2 regions of the Cellulosimicrobium sp. GQ32 genome follow, and region 1 is predicted to be linked to the other one. Evidence: predicted binding sites of a transcription regulator. Region 1 holds the regulator's gene; the other holds the start of a gene.
What was found. The regulator LexA, encoded in region 1, represses DNA repair genes until DNA is damaged. The targets are predictions, from matches to a motif close to TCGAACANNTGTTCGA.

Region 1 (6,469 bases):
TTCGACCCGACGACGCCGCTCGAGGAGACCGTCGGCGCGCTCGCCACGGCGGTCCGCTCGGGACGCGCGCGGTACGCGGGCATCTCCTCCTACTCCGCGCGCCGCACCCGGGAGGCGCTGCGCGTCGCGGAGCAGCTCGGCGTCGACCTCGTCGTGACCCAGGTGTCGTACTCGATGCTCAACCGGTGGGTCGAGGAGCCCGACCCGCACGATCCCGCAGGGGCGTCCGTGCTCGACGTCGCCGGGGCCGAGGGCCTCGGCGTCGTGGCCTTCTCTCCTCTCGCCCAGGGGATGCTCACCGACCGGTACCTGCGCGGGGTCCCGGACGACTCCCGCGTGGCGCGCGGCGGGCCCCTGCGACCGACGTTCCTCTCGGACGCGAACCTCGACCACGTGCGCAGGCTCGACGGCCTCGCCCGCGCCCACGGGCGCAGCCTCGCGACGACGGCGATCCTCTGGGCGATGCGGGACGAGCGCGTCACCTCGGTCCTGCTCGGCGCGAGCTCGACGCGCCAGCTCGACGAGAACCTCGCCGCGCTCGATGCGCCCGGGCTCTCCACCGAGGAGCTCGCGGCCGTCGACGCGCTGCCCGCGGACACGGGCATCAACATCTGGGCGTCGCGGTCCAGCGACCTGTAGCACCGCGGACGCGGTCCGGGGTCCGGGGTCCGCGACGCGGGAACGACGACGAGGCGCTGCGGCGCCGCCTCAGGCGTGCGGCGCGGGCTCCTCGCTCACGTCCCCGACGGGAGAGGCGCCGTCAAGGACCTCGGCCCGTGCCGCCGACTCGCGCTCCTCGCGCTCGACCCGGAGCGAGGTGATCGCGCTCTCGAAGTCCTCGAGCGAGTCGAACGCCTGGTAGACGCTCGCGAAGCGCAGGTAGGCGACCTCGTCGAGCTCGCGCAGCGGCCCGAGGATCGCGAGCCCGATCTCGTACGCGTCGAGCTCCGCGCTGCCGCTCGCCCGGATCGTCTCTTCGACGCGCTGAGCGAGCACCGCCAGGTCGTCCTCGTTGACGGGGCGCCCCTGGCAGGCCTTGCGCACGCCGTTGACGATCTTCTCGCGCGAGAAGGGCTCCGTGACGCCCGAGCGCTTGACCACGGACAGGCTCGCGGTCTCGATCGTCGTGAAGCGGCGGTTGCACTCGGGGCACTGGCGACGCCGACGGATCGACGCGCCGTCGTCCGAGGTGCGCGAGTCGACGACGCGGGAGTCCGCGTGGCGGCAGAACGGGCAGTGCATGACGGGCTCCTCCGCGGGTTCGCGCCGACGGGTCGGCGCGACGAACGTATGCCGTCGCGGCGGGGCGGTGCAACACGCCTCCAGCGCGGAGGCCCCGCGGAGGTCGGGACGACGGCATCAGGCTCCCGCCCGTGGACAGCAGAACGGGGGCGGTCGTGGTCGACCGCCCCCGTCGGGACGCCCCCGTCCCCATCTCACGCGTGACTCGCCTCACGCGCGACGACGTGCACAGGAGTCGCGGTGGACCGCGCGCTCCTCGCCTCGTCCGCCCAGCCCCCCAGCCGGCGTTGTGAGGTGAGACTAACTTAGGCTGACCTAATCGGAGATGCAACCCCTGCGACCCGGCGCACGAGGATCTGCTGCCGTGTCCTGCGTCACAACGAAGCCCGGCGCGCCGACGACGAGCGGCGCAGCCCTAGGCAGATGCCGGAAGAAGGATCTTCTGGCCGGCCTGGAGGCCGGACGACGAGAGACCGTTGAGCTCGGCGAGCCCGCTCACGACGTCCCGGAGATCCTCGCCCGGAGCCGCCACGCCCCGCGCGAGCTCCCACAGCGTCTCCCCCGCGGTCACGACGTGGACCCGGACCTCCACGGGCTCGCCCGGCGCGCTCGCGACGGCGACGCCCACGCGCGCGGCGAGCAGGAGCACCACGGCCGCCAGGAGCACGAGGACCACGCGGCCCCGCCGGGTGAGTCGCAACGGCCGCTCGCCCGCGCGCTCCGGCGCCGCGGCCCCGCCCGCGCGGCCGAGAGGCCCGACCGTCGAGATCGCCATCGCATCCATGCCTGCTCCGTCCCGGCCCGCGGGCCCGATCGCCTTCCCCGGTCGATCGGACGCCGCGAGCCCTTCGCCTCCCGCGCCGACCAGATCGGTCGAACACGTGTACGTAGAACATCTGTACGAAGGTCTATCACGAACCGCCGACAGAGTCGAGACATGCTCGAACAGGTGTTTGATTCGTGTCGCAACCTCCCCTAGCCTGGGGTCAGGTCGGTTCGCCGGACATGTCCGCTCGGACCTGGTGGAACGACCGAGGTCCCGGGGCGCACGCACCGGGAGGGGAGGCCGCAGGCCGGGAGGCGTCGGCGGCCGCGACGGACGAAGGCGGAGCGACCATGGCGGCACGAGGCACGGACAGGGCACGGGGGCTCGCCGAGGTGCGCGAGCTCCCGGACGGGTCGGCGGGGGGTGACGGACTCACACCGCGGCAGCGTCTCGTGCTCGAGACCATCCGCGCGTGCGTCGAGCAGCGCGGCTACCCGCCGAGCATGCGGGAGATCGGCGAGGCAGTCGGCCTGACGAGCCCGTCGTCCGTGAAGCACCAGCTCACGACGCTCGAGCGCAAGGGCTTCCTGCGGCGCGACCCGAACCGCCCCCGCGCCATCGAGGTCGTCCAGCCGGACGACGCGCGCCGCGCGACCTCGCTCGGGACCGCGGGCGCCGTGCCCCAGCTCCCGTACGACGAGGCGCACCCCGCGCCGTCGTACGTGCCGGTCGTCGGACGCATCGCGGCCGGTGGACCGATCCTCGCGGAGCAGGTCGTCGAGGACGTCTTCCCGCTGCCCCGCCAGCTCGTCGGCGAGGGCGAGCTCTTCCTCCTGCGGGTCCAGGGCGACTCGATGATCGACGCCGCGATCTGCGACGGCGACTGGGTCGTCGTGCGCCGCCAGCCGGTCGCGGAGAACGGCGAGATCGTCGCGGCGATGATCGACGGCGAGGCCACGGTGAAGTCGCTGCGGCGCGCGGACGGCCACGTGTGGCTCATGCCGCACAACGCCGCGTACGACCCGATCCCGGGAGACGACGCCCAGGTCCTCGGGCGCGTCGTCTCCGTGCTGCGCAGCCTCTGAGCGACCGAGGCCCCTCCCCTCAGCACGCCGAGAGCCGGGTGGTCGTCGACCACCCGGCTCTCGCGGTGCTCGGGCCGCTCGGTCAGAGACCGAAGCGGCGGTCCCGGCCGGTCAGAGACCGAAGCGGCGGGCGACGGCGCGCAGCGACTCGGCGGACGACCGCAGGCCGGCGAGCTCCGCGTCGGCCAGCGGTACCTCGACCCGCTCGGCGGCGCCCCGCCGGTCGACCAGCGTCGGCAGCGAGAGGCACACGTCGTCGAGCCCGTACGCGCCGTCCAGGAGCGTCGAGACGGGCAGGATCCGGTGCTCGTCGTCGAGCACGGCCTCGATGATGCGCGTGCCCGCGAGCCCGACGGCGTAGTTCGTCGCGCCCTTGCCCTCGATGATCCGGTAGGCCGACTGCACCACCTCGCGCGCGATGTCGTCACGCACCTCCGCGGTGAGGGGCCCCCTCCCGCCGAGGCCAGGCCATTCCAGGAGCGGCACGCCGCCAATGGTCGCCGAGCTCCACAGCGGGATCTCGCTGTCGCCGTGCTCGCCCGCGACGTACGCGTGGACGTTCTGCACCGCGACGCCGCAGTGCTGGGCCACGAGGAAGCGCAGGCGCGACGAGTCGAGGACCGTGCCGCTGCCGAAGAGCTGCGTCGGCGGCAGCCCGGAGAACTTGAGCGCCGCGTACGTGACGATGTCGACGGGGTTGGTCACCATGACGTAGACCGCGTCCGGGGCGACCTCCACCAGCCCGGGCAGGATCGTGCGCATGAGGCCGATCGTGCCCTCCGCGAGGTCGAGCCGTGTCTGGCCGGGCTTCTGCTTCGCCCCGGCCGTCACGACGACCACGTCCGCCCCGGCGCAGACCGCGACGTCGTCCGAGCCCTCGACCCGGGCCATCGGCATGAACTGGATGCCGTGCTGGAGGTCGAGCACCTCCGCCTCGACCTTCGCCTTGTTGACGTCCAGGAGCGCCACCGTGCGCGCGGCGCCGCGCATGAGGGCCGCGTACGCGAGCGTCGACCCGACCGCGCCGGCCCCGACGATCGCGAGCTTGGTCGTCCGCGCTCCCCCTCCCGGACCGCCCGTGGTCGCGTCGCCGGTGCCCTGCGGGGACGTGCTCGTCGTCATCTCGCCTCCGTGAAAGTTCGCTGGATTCCCTGATGCTCGCGGGAAGGACTCAGCCTAGGGCGGCGAGGCGCCGTAGCGCAGCGGTAGCGACGTCGCGCTCCGTCGTCTGCCAGAACCCCGGCATGGACCGCGTGAGGAACGTGCCGTAGCGCGCGGTCACGAGGCGCGGGTCGAGGACCGCGACCACGCCTCGGTCGGCCGTGGACCGCACGAGCCGGCCGGCGCCCTGCGCCAGCAGGAGCGCTGCGTGCGTCGCGGAGACCTGCATGAACCCGTTGCCGCCTGCGGCCTCGACCGCACGTGCCCGAGCCGACTTGACCGGGTCGTCCGGGCGCGGGAACGGGATCCGGTCGATGAGCACGAGCTGGCACGACGGCCCCGGGACGTCCACGCCCTGCCAGAGCGACAGGGTGCCGAACAGGCACGTCGCCGGGTCGTCGGCGAACTCCCGCACGAGCGTCGGGAGCTGGTCGTCGCCCTGGCACAGGATCGGCACGTCGAGCCGCTCACGCATCGCCTCCGCCGCGGCGACCGCGGCGCGGCGTGACGAGAACAGGCCGAGCGTGCGCCCCCCGGCAGCCTCCACGAGGGCCGCGATCTCGTCGAGCTGGTGCTCCGTGGATGCCTCCCGGCCCGGCGTGGGCAGGCGCTTGGCGACGTAGAGGATGCCCTGCCGCGCGTAGTCGAACGGGCTCCCGACGTCGAGCCCGCGCCACCGCGGCGCGTCGGCGTCGCCGCCCTCACCGCCGTTCCCGAGGCCGAAGGTGCGCGCCACGGCGTCGAAGCTCCCTCCGAGGGCGAGCGTCGCGGACGTGAACACCCCTGTCCGCTCGGCGAGCAGGTGCGTCCGGATGAGGCCGGCGACGCCGAGCGGGGCGGCGTGCAGCCGGCTCGCGCCCTCGCCGAACCGGTCGGCCGACCAGCCGCCCTCGCCGGGCCGGGAGCACCAGAGCACGTCGTGCCCGGTCGGGTCGGCGGCCATGCGCTCGGCGACCTCGAAGAGCTGGAGCATGGTCGACTGGGCCATCTTCAGCCCGGAGTCCGGCTGGGCGGGCTTGGTGACCCCGGTCTCGGGCTTGAGCGTCGAGAGGACCTCGCGCGCGGCGTCGCGCACCGCGGCGACGGCCGAGCGCGCGCCGTCGGGCAGCCCGTCCGGGAACCGCTCGGCGGGCAGCGCGCCCACGACCGTCCCGAACGCCGCCGACGCCGCGTCGAGCGCGTCCGTCGTGACGCCGCCGTGCCGGCGTGCGAGCCGCGCCGCGCTCTCGATCGCCGGGACCGAGAGGTCGACCGTCGCGGCCGCCGTGACGCGGTCCGCGAGCTCGTGCGCCTCGTCGACGACGAGCACGTCGTGCTCGGGCAGCACGCCGGGCGACCCCATCGCGGCGATGCCGAGCATCGCGTGGTTGGTCACGACGACGTCCGCCTCGCGCGCCGTCGCGCGCGCCTTCTCGGGGAAGCACTCGGCGAGCATCGGGCATCGCTGACCGAGGCACTCGAGGGCGGTGACCGAGACCTGCCGCCACGCCTTGTCGCTCACGCCGGGCACCAGGTCGTCCCGGTCGCCGGTCGACGTCTCGTCGGCCCACTCCCGCAGCCGCACGACCTGCTCGCCGAGCGCGACCGCGCTGCTCCCTCCGCGTGCGGCGGGGTGGTCGGCGGCGCCCGCGGACTCGCCCGGCAGGTCGAACAGCGTCGGCTCGTCGGCCGGGTACCCGCCCGCGATCTTGTGGACGCACAGGTAGTTGTGCCACCCCTTGAGCAGCGCGATCGTGGCGGGCCGCGGGAGACGGTCCGCCACGGCGTCGGCGACGAGCGGCAGGTCGCGCGTGATGACCTGACGTTGGAGCGCGAGGGTCGCCGTCGAGACGATCACCCGTTCGTCCGTCGCGACGGCGTGCCGCACCGCCGGCACGAGGTACCCGAGCGACTTCCCCGTGCCCGTGCCCGCCTGGACGACGAGGTGCTCCGAGCTCTCGATCGCCTCGGTGACCGCGCGCGCCATCGCGTGCTGGCCGTCGCGCCGAGCACCACCCAGCCGCGTGACGGCGACGTCGAGGAGCGCGTCGACCGCGGGCACGTCGCCGCTCGAGGTGCCGGCCGTCGTGCCCGGCCCCTCGGCGTCGACACGGTCGGGGGCGGGTCGTGTGGAGGGGGGCACCTGCCGAGTCTACGGTCGGGCACCCACGGGCCGGCCGTCCTGTGGACGGCGGCGCGGGTACGGCACGACCCCGCACGGCGCAGGCCGTGCGGG
Region 2 (6,469 bases), on a different contig from region 1:
ATCGACGGCCGCGAGGCGGGATCGGCGCCGAACACGCTGCTCGACTACTTCCCGGAGGACTTCCTCCTCGTCATCGACGAGTCGCACGTGACCGTGCCGCAGATCGGCGCGATGTTCGAGGGCGACATGTCGCGCAAGCGCAGCCTCGTCGACCACGGGTTCCGCCTGCCGAGCGCGATGGACAACCGGCCCCTGCGCTGGGAGGAGTTCGTCGAGCGGATCGGCCAGACCGTGTACCTGTCGGCGACCCCCGGCGACTACGAGCTCTCGATGGCGGACGGCGTCGTCGAGCAGATCATCCGCCCGACCGGCCTCGTCGACCCGGAGGTGCTCGTCAAGCCCACCACGGGGCAGATCGACGACCTGCTGCACGAGATCCGTGAGCGGGTCGAGCGGAACGAGCGCGTGCTCGTCACGACGCTCACCAAGAAGATGGCGGAGGACCTCACCGACTACCTCCTCGAGAAGGACGTGCGGGTGCGGTACCTGCACTCGGAGGTCGACACCCTGCGGCGCGTCGAGCTGCTGCGCGAGCTGCGCCTCGGCGAGTACGACGTCCTCGTCGGCATCAACCTCCTGCGCGAGGGGCTCGACCTGCCCGAGGTGTCTCTCGTCGCGATCCTCGACGCCGACAAGGAGGGCTTCCTGCGCTCGCCCAAGTCCCTCATCCAGACGATCGGCCGCGCGGCCCGCAACGTCTCGGGCCAGGTGCACATGTACGCGGACAAGATCACCCCGGCGATGGCCGCGGCGATCGAGGAGACCGAGCGCCGACGCGAGCGCCAGATCGCGTACAACACGGAGCACGGGGTCGACCCGACGCCGCTGCGCAAGCGGATCTCCGACGTGACGGACATGCTCGCGCGCGAGGACGTCGACACGGCCGAGCTCCTGGCGGGCGGGTACCGGCAGCCCGGCAAGGGCGCGAAGGGCAAGGCGCCGGTGCCGGGAGCGCCCAAGGAGGGCGCGTCGTCGGGCAACCGGCTCGCGGGCGCCGCGGCGAGCGACCTGGCCCAGCTCATCCAGGAGCTCAGCGACCAGATGCACGCGGCCGCGGGCGAGCTCCAGTTCGAGCTCGCCGCCCGGCTGCGCGACGAGATCTCGGGGCTCAAGAAGGAGCTGCGGCAGATGCAGGCCGCGACCGCCTGAGCGGTGCTCGCCAGGCACGGGCGTGCACCTCACGAACGCCCGAGGAACAGTCCACGGTGGCGTGGTGTTGTCACGTCAGGAGGAGCGATGGCCTATGCTGGCACCTCGTTGAAGGGGAGTATTCCTCCGCGGTGATGTCGTCATCACGGCCGGCGCAGTCGTCGGCCCGGTGTCACCGGTCCCGCAACCACCAGCCCGCGTCCCGTGCGGGTGCGCGTGGCGGTGCGTGGCGGAAGAGACCTTCGGTACACAGTGCTCCCCACGTACCGGAGGAATCTTCATGGATGTGCCTGTCTGGGCCTGGCTCGTCACCATCGGCGTGATCCTCGCGATGCTCGCCGTCGACTACGTCGGGCACGTGCGCACCCCGCATGCCCCGAGCCTGCGCGAGGCCACCTGGTGGTCCGCGGGCTACGTCGCCGTCGCGGTCGCCTTCGGCGGGATCGTCTGGGCCGTCTGGGGCTCGACGTACGGCGGCGAGTACTTCGCCGGCTACATCACGGAGAAGAGCCTGTCGGTCGACAACCTCTTCGTGTTCGTCCTCATCATGACGAGCTTCCGCGTCCCGCGGCTCTACCAGCAGAAGGTGCTGCTCATCGGCATCACGATCGCGCTGGTCCTGCGGACGATCTTCATCTTCCTCGGCGCGGCCCTCATCGAGAACTTCAGCTGGATCTTCTACGTCTTCGGCGCGTTCCTGCTCTACACCGCGTGGACGCAGGTCAAGGCGGGCTCGGGCCACGACGAGGAGTTCCACGAGAACGGCGCGCTCAAGCTGACCCGCCGCCTGTTCCCGACGACGGAGACGTACGTCGAGGACAAGATGACGGCGAAGATCGACGGCAAGCGCTACATCACCCCGATGCTCATCGTGATGATCGCGATCGGCAGCGCCGACCTGCTCTTCGCGGTCGACTCGATCCCGGCGATCTTCGGGCTCACGCAGGAGACCTACCTCGTGTTCGCCGCCAACGCGTTCTCGCTGCTCGGCCTGCGCCAGCTCTACTTCCTCATCGACGGCCTCCTCGACCGCCTCGTGTACCTCGCGTACGGCCTCGCGGCGATCCTCGGCTTCATCGGCGTCAAGCTGCTCATCCACGCGCTGCACAAGAACGAGGTGCCGTTCATCAACGGCGGTGAGCACATCACCGTCATCCCGGAGATCCCGACCGCGCTGTCCCTCGGGTTCATCGTCGTCGTGCTCACGATCACCACGGTCGCGAGCCTCGCCAAGGACCGCGCCGACCGCCGGCGCTCCGTCGAGAGCTCGGAGGGCTCACGCTGATGGTTCACGAGCTCCCCGTCTGGTTCGAGTGGGCGTCGCTGTCGGCGCTCGCGGTGCTGCTCCTGGTCGACCTGTTCGTCGTGGGGCGTCGCCCGCACGTCCCCTCGATGCGCGAGAGCGCGCTGTGGGTCGGCTTCTACGTCGCGCTCGCCCTCGTCTTCGGGGCGATCGTCGGCGCGGTCGGCGGGGCGGCACCGGCCGGGGAGTTCTACGCCGGGTGGCTCACGGAGTACAGCCTCTCCGTGGACAACCTCTTCGTGTTCGTCATCATCATGGCGAGGTTCGCGGTGCCGCGGGACCAGCAGCAGCGGGTGCTGATGGTCGGCATCATCGTCGCGCTCGTCCTGCGCGGGGCGTTCATCCTTGCGGGCGCGGCGATCATCGCGCAGTTCGTGTGGGTGTTCTACCTGTTCGGCGCCTTCCTCATCTACACGGCGATCAAGCTCGTGGCCGGCGGGGACGAGCCGGAGGAGTACCACGAGAACCGCGCCGTGCGGGCACTGCGGAAGGTGCTGCCGCTGGGCACGCAGTACGACGGCGGCCGGCTGCGCACGGTCGAGGACGGCAAGCGGGTCTTCACGCCGCTGGTCATCGTGTTCCTCGCGATCGGCAGCACCGACCTGCTCTTCGCGTTCGACTCGATCCCGGCGATCTTCGGGCTCACCCAGGACCCGTTCATCGTCTTCACGACGAACGTCTTCGCGCTCATGGGGCTCCGCCAGCTCTACTTCCTGCTGGGCGGCCTGCTCGAGCGGCTGGTCTACCTGCCGATCGGTCTCGCGGTGATCCTCGGGTTCATCGGCGTGAAGCTCGTCCTCGAGGCGCTGCACGAGAACACGCTGCCGTTCATCAACGGCGGCGAGCATCTCGACGCCGTCCCGACGGTCCCGATCTGGCTGTCGCTCGTCGTGATCGTCGGTGCGCTCGCCGTCACGACCGTCGCGAGCCTGCTGCGGACGCGCGCGCTGCACGCCCAGGACGGCCCGGCCGCGACGGTCGCCACGAACGACGTCGCCGGTCCCGTCGAGGACGCGGTCGAGGCGCCTGCGGACGAGACCGTCGACGAGGTCGCGTCTACCGGCGAGGCGCCGCCGTGGGGCACGGGCGCGCAGGACGGCGCCGCGCGCTAGCGCGCCTGGTCAGGCCCGGTGGGCCCAGTCGCCGATGACCGGCGCCCACGGGCGGACCGTGCGCTCGGCGACGAGGCCCGCCCGCCCGAACGGGTCGTCGTCGAGGACTGCGGCGACGGCGTCGGGCGTCTCCCCGTCGAGCACGAGCAGCGCCCCGGCGGGTGCGCCCTCGTGCGCGGGCAGCGGGCCGGACGCCAGGAGCGTGCCCCGGGCGTACAGGTCGCTCAGGAACGCGCGGTGCTCCGGACGCAGGGCGTCGAGCTCCGGGACGCGATCGGCGTAGACGTAGGTGACGGCGTGGATCGGCATGCCGTCAGTGAACCAGGACCGCCCGACGGCGCGCGGTCGGGTCCGCGCTTCGGTCGTCACCGGCGGCGGCGACCCGGGCTGGTCGGCCCCCCGCTACCAGCCGCGCTCGCGCCACTCGCCGAGGTGCGGGCGCTCGGCGCCGAGGGTCGTGTCCGCGCCGTGGCCGGGGTAGACCCACGTCGCGTCGTCGAACCGGTCGAAGACGCGCTCCGAGACGTCCGTGAGCAACCGCTCGAAGCGGGCCGGGTCGCGCTGGGTGTTCCCGACGCCGCCCGGGAACAGCGAGTCGCCCGTGAACAGGTGCACCCGGCCCGCCACCGCCTCCGGCTCGTGCACCTCGGCGGGCTCGCGGTAGGCCAGCGCGACGGATCCCGGCGTGTGCCCGCGCAGCGCCACGACCTCGAGTGCGAGGTCCCCGGCGCGGACGACGTCGCCATGACGGAGACGGCGGGTGACGTGCACGTCCGCGGCCGCCGCGACCGCGTCGGCATCGAGGTCCCCGACGGCCGTCGTCGCGCCGGTGACCGCGACGATCGAGGCGAGTGCGCGCAGGTGGTCCGCGTGGCGGTGCGTCGTGACGACGACGTCGAGGCGTGCGGCCGGCGACCCGTCGCGGACCAGCGCGAGGACGTCGTCGGGCGCGTCCGCGGCGTCGATCAGGACCTGGGCACCCGTGCGCCGGCACGTGAGGAGGTAGACGTCGTTCGCGAGCGGTCCGACGGCGAGCTTGCGGATCTCGACCTCGTCGAGGCGGCGCCGGTCGCTCGGCCCGCCGACGACGACCTGTCCCGTGTACACCATGGGGTCAGTCTGCCGCGCCGGTCCGCGTCAGGACCGCGGGTGGGCCTGCGGTGAGCGTTCGTCGGAGGACGCGCGAAGGTGACGTCGAACACCTGTGCGAATGTCGGCGGTCGGTCGTACGATGCTGCGGTGAGCAATCGCCTCGTCATCTCCGGTGCCCGCGAGCACAACCTCCGCAACGTCGACCTCGACCTCCCGCGGGACAAGCTCATCGTCTTCACGGGGCTCTCCGGCTCGGGCAAGTCGTCGCTCGCCTTCGACACCATCTTCGCGGAGGGGCAGCGCCGCTACGTCGAGTCGCTGTCCGCGTACGCGCGCCAGTTCCTCGGGCAGATGGACAAGCCCGACGTCGACTTCATCGAGGGCCTGTCGCCCGCGGTGTCGATCGACCAGAAGTCCACGAACCGCAACCCGCGCTCGACCGTCGGCACCATCACCGAGGTCTACGACTACCTGCGCCTGCTCTTCTCGCGCGCCGGCACGCAGCATTGTCCGGTCTGCGGCGAGCGCGTGACCGCGCAGACGCCGCAGCAGATCGTCGACCGGCTCCTCGAGCTGCCGGAGGGCACGCGGTACCAGGTGCTGGCGCCGGTGGTCCGCGGGCGCAAGGGAGAGTACTCAGAGCTCTTCAAGGAGCTCCAGACCAAGGGCTTCGCGCGCGCCCGCGTCGACGGCGAGGTGCGCACGCTCACCGACGTGCCCGCGCTGGAGAAGAAGCTCAAGCACGACATCGAGGTCGTCGTCGACCGCCTCGTGGCACGCGAGGGCGTGCAGCGCCGGCTCACCGACTCGGTCGAGACCGCGCTCGGCCTCGCGGGTGGTCTCGTCGTCATCGAGCTCGTCGACGCCGACGCGGACGACCCGGCGCGCGAGCGCCGCTTCTCCGAGAAGCGGGCCTGCCCCAACGACCACGAGCTCGCGCTCGACGAGATCGAGCCGCGCACGTTCTCCTTCAATGCTCCCTACGGCGCGTGCCCCGAGTGCACGGGCATCGGCTTCCGCCTCGAGGTCGACCCCGACCTCGTGGTGCCGGACGTCGAGAAGTCGCTGGCCGAGGGCGCGGTCGCACCGTGGGCGCAGATCTCCTCGGAGTACTTCGAGCGGGTCCTCACGGCGCTCGCGGACGACCTCGGGTTCTCCATGGACACGCCGTGGCGGGCGCTGCCCGAGCGCGCCAAGAAGGCCGTCCTCCACGGTCAGAACCACCAGGTCCACGTGCGGTACAAGAACCGCTGGGGTCGTGAGCGGCAGTACTCGACCGGGTTCGAGGGCGTCATCACGTTCCTCGAGCGCCGGCACACGGAGACCGAGTCGGACTGGTCCAAGGAGAAGTACGAGGCCTTCATGCGCGAGGTCCCGTGCCCCGTGTGCCAGGGCGCGCGCCTCAAGCCCGAGGTCCTCGCGGTCAAGGTGGGAGGCAAGTCCATCTGGGACGTGTGCCGTCTCCCGCTGCGCGAGGCCGCGGCGTTCCTCGGGGCGCTCGAGCTCGGCGCGCGCGAGCGCGCCATCGCGACGGAGGTGCTCAAGGAGATCGACGCGCGGCTCGGCTTCCTGCTCGACGTCGGCCTCGACTACCTCTCGCTCGAGCGCCCCGCCGCGACGCTGTCCGGCGGCGAGGCGCAGCGCATCCGCCTCGCGACGCAGATCGGCTCCGGCCTCGTCGGCGTCCTCTACGTCCTCGACGAGCCGAGCATCGGCCTGCACCAGCGCGACAACCGCCGCCTCATCGAGACGCTCACGCGCCTGCGCGACCTCGGGAACACCCTCATCGTCGTCGAGCACGACGAGGACACCA

Region 2: uvrA (excinuclease ABC subunit UvrA) is a predicted target of LexA. The motif match lies at 4,759-4,774, and genes of this name have one in related genera.

What each region holds. Positions count from the first base shown of each region.
Region 1 is NZ_JCAXEP010000007.1:148,907-155,375, reverse strand. Features, by position in the region: gene AC6CH9_RS13300 (aldo/keto reductase) at 1-639, shown strand, start outside; gene nrdR (transcriptional regulator NrdR) at 709-1,242, opposite strand; gene AC6CH9_RS13290 (LysM peptidoglycan-binding domain-containing protein) at 1,658-2,026, opposite strand; gene lexA (transcriptional repressor LexA) at 2,359-3,093, shown strand; gene AC6CH9_RS13280 (L-lactate dehydrogenase) at 3,205-4,215, opposite strand; gene AC6CH9_RS13275 (ATP-dependent DNA helicase) at 4,265-6,376, opposite strand.
Region 2 is NZ_JCAXEP010000002.1:142,859-149,327, forward strand. Features, by position in the region: gene uvrB (excinuclease ABC subunit UvrB) at 1-1,149, shown strand, start outside; gene AC6CH9_RS04300 (TerC family protein) at 1,430-2,434, shown strand; gene AC6CH9_RS04305 (TerC family protein) at 2,434-3,564, shown strand; gene AC6CH9_RS04310 (YciI family protein) at 3,574-3,873, opposite strand; gene AC6CH9_RS04315 (MBL fold metallo-hydrolase) at 3,967-4,674, opposite strand; gene uvrA (excinuclease ABC subunit UvrA) at 4,804-6,469, shown strand, end outside.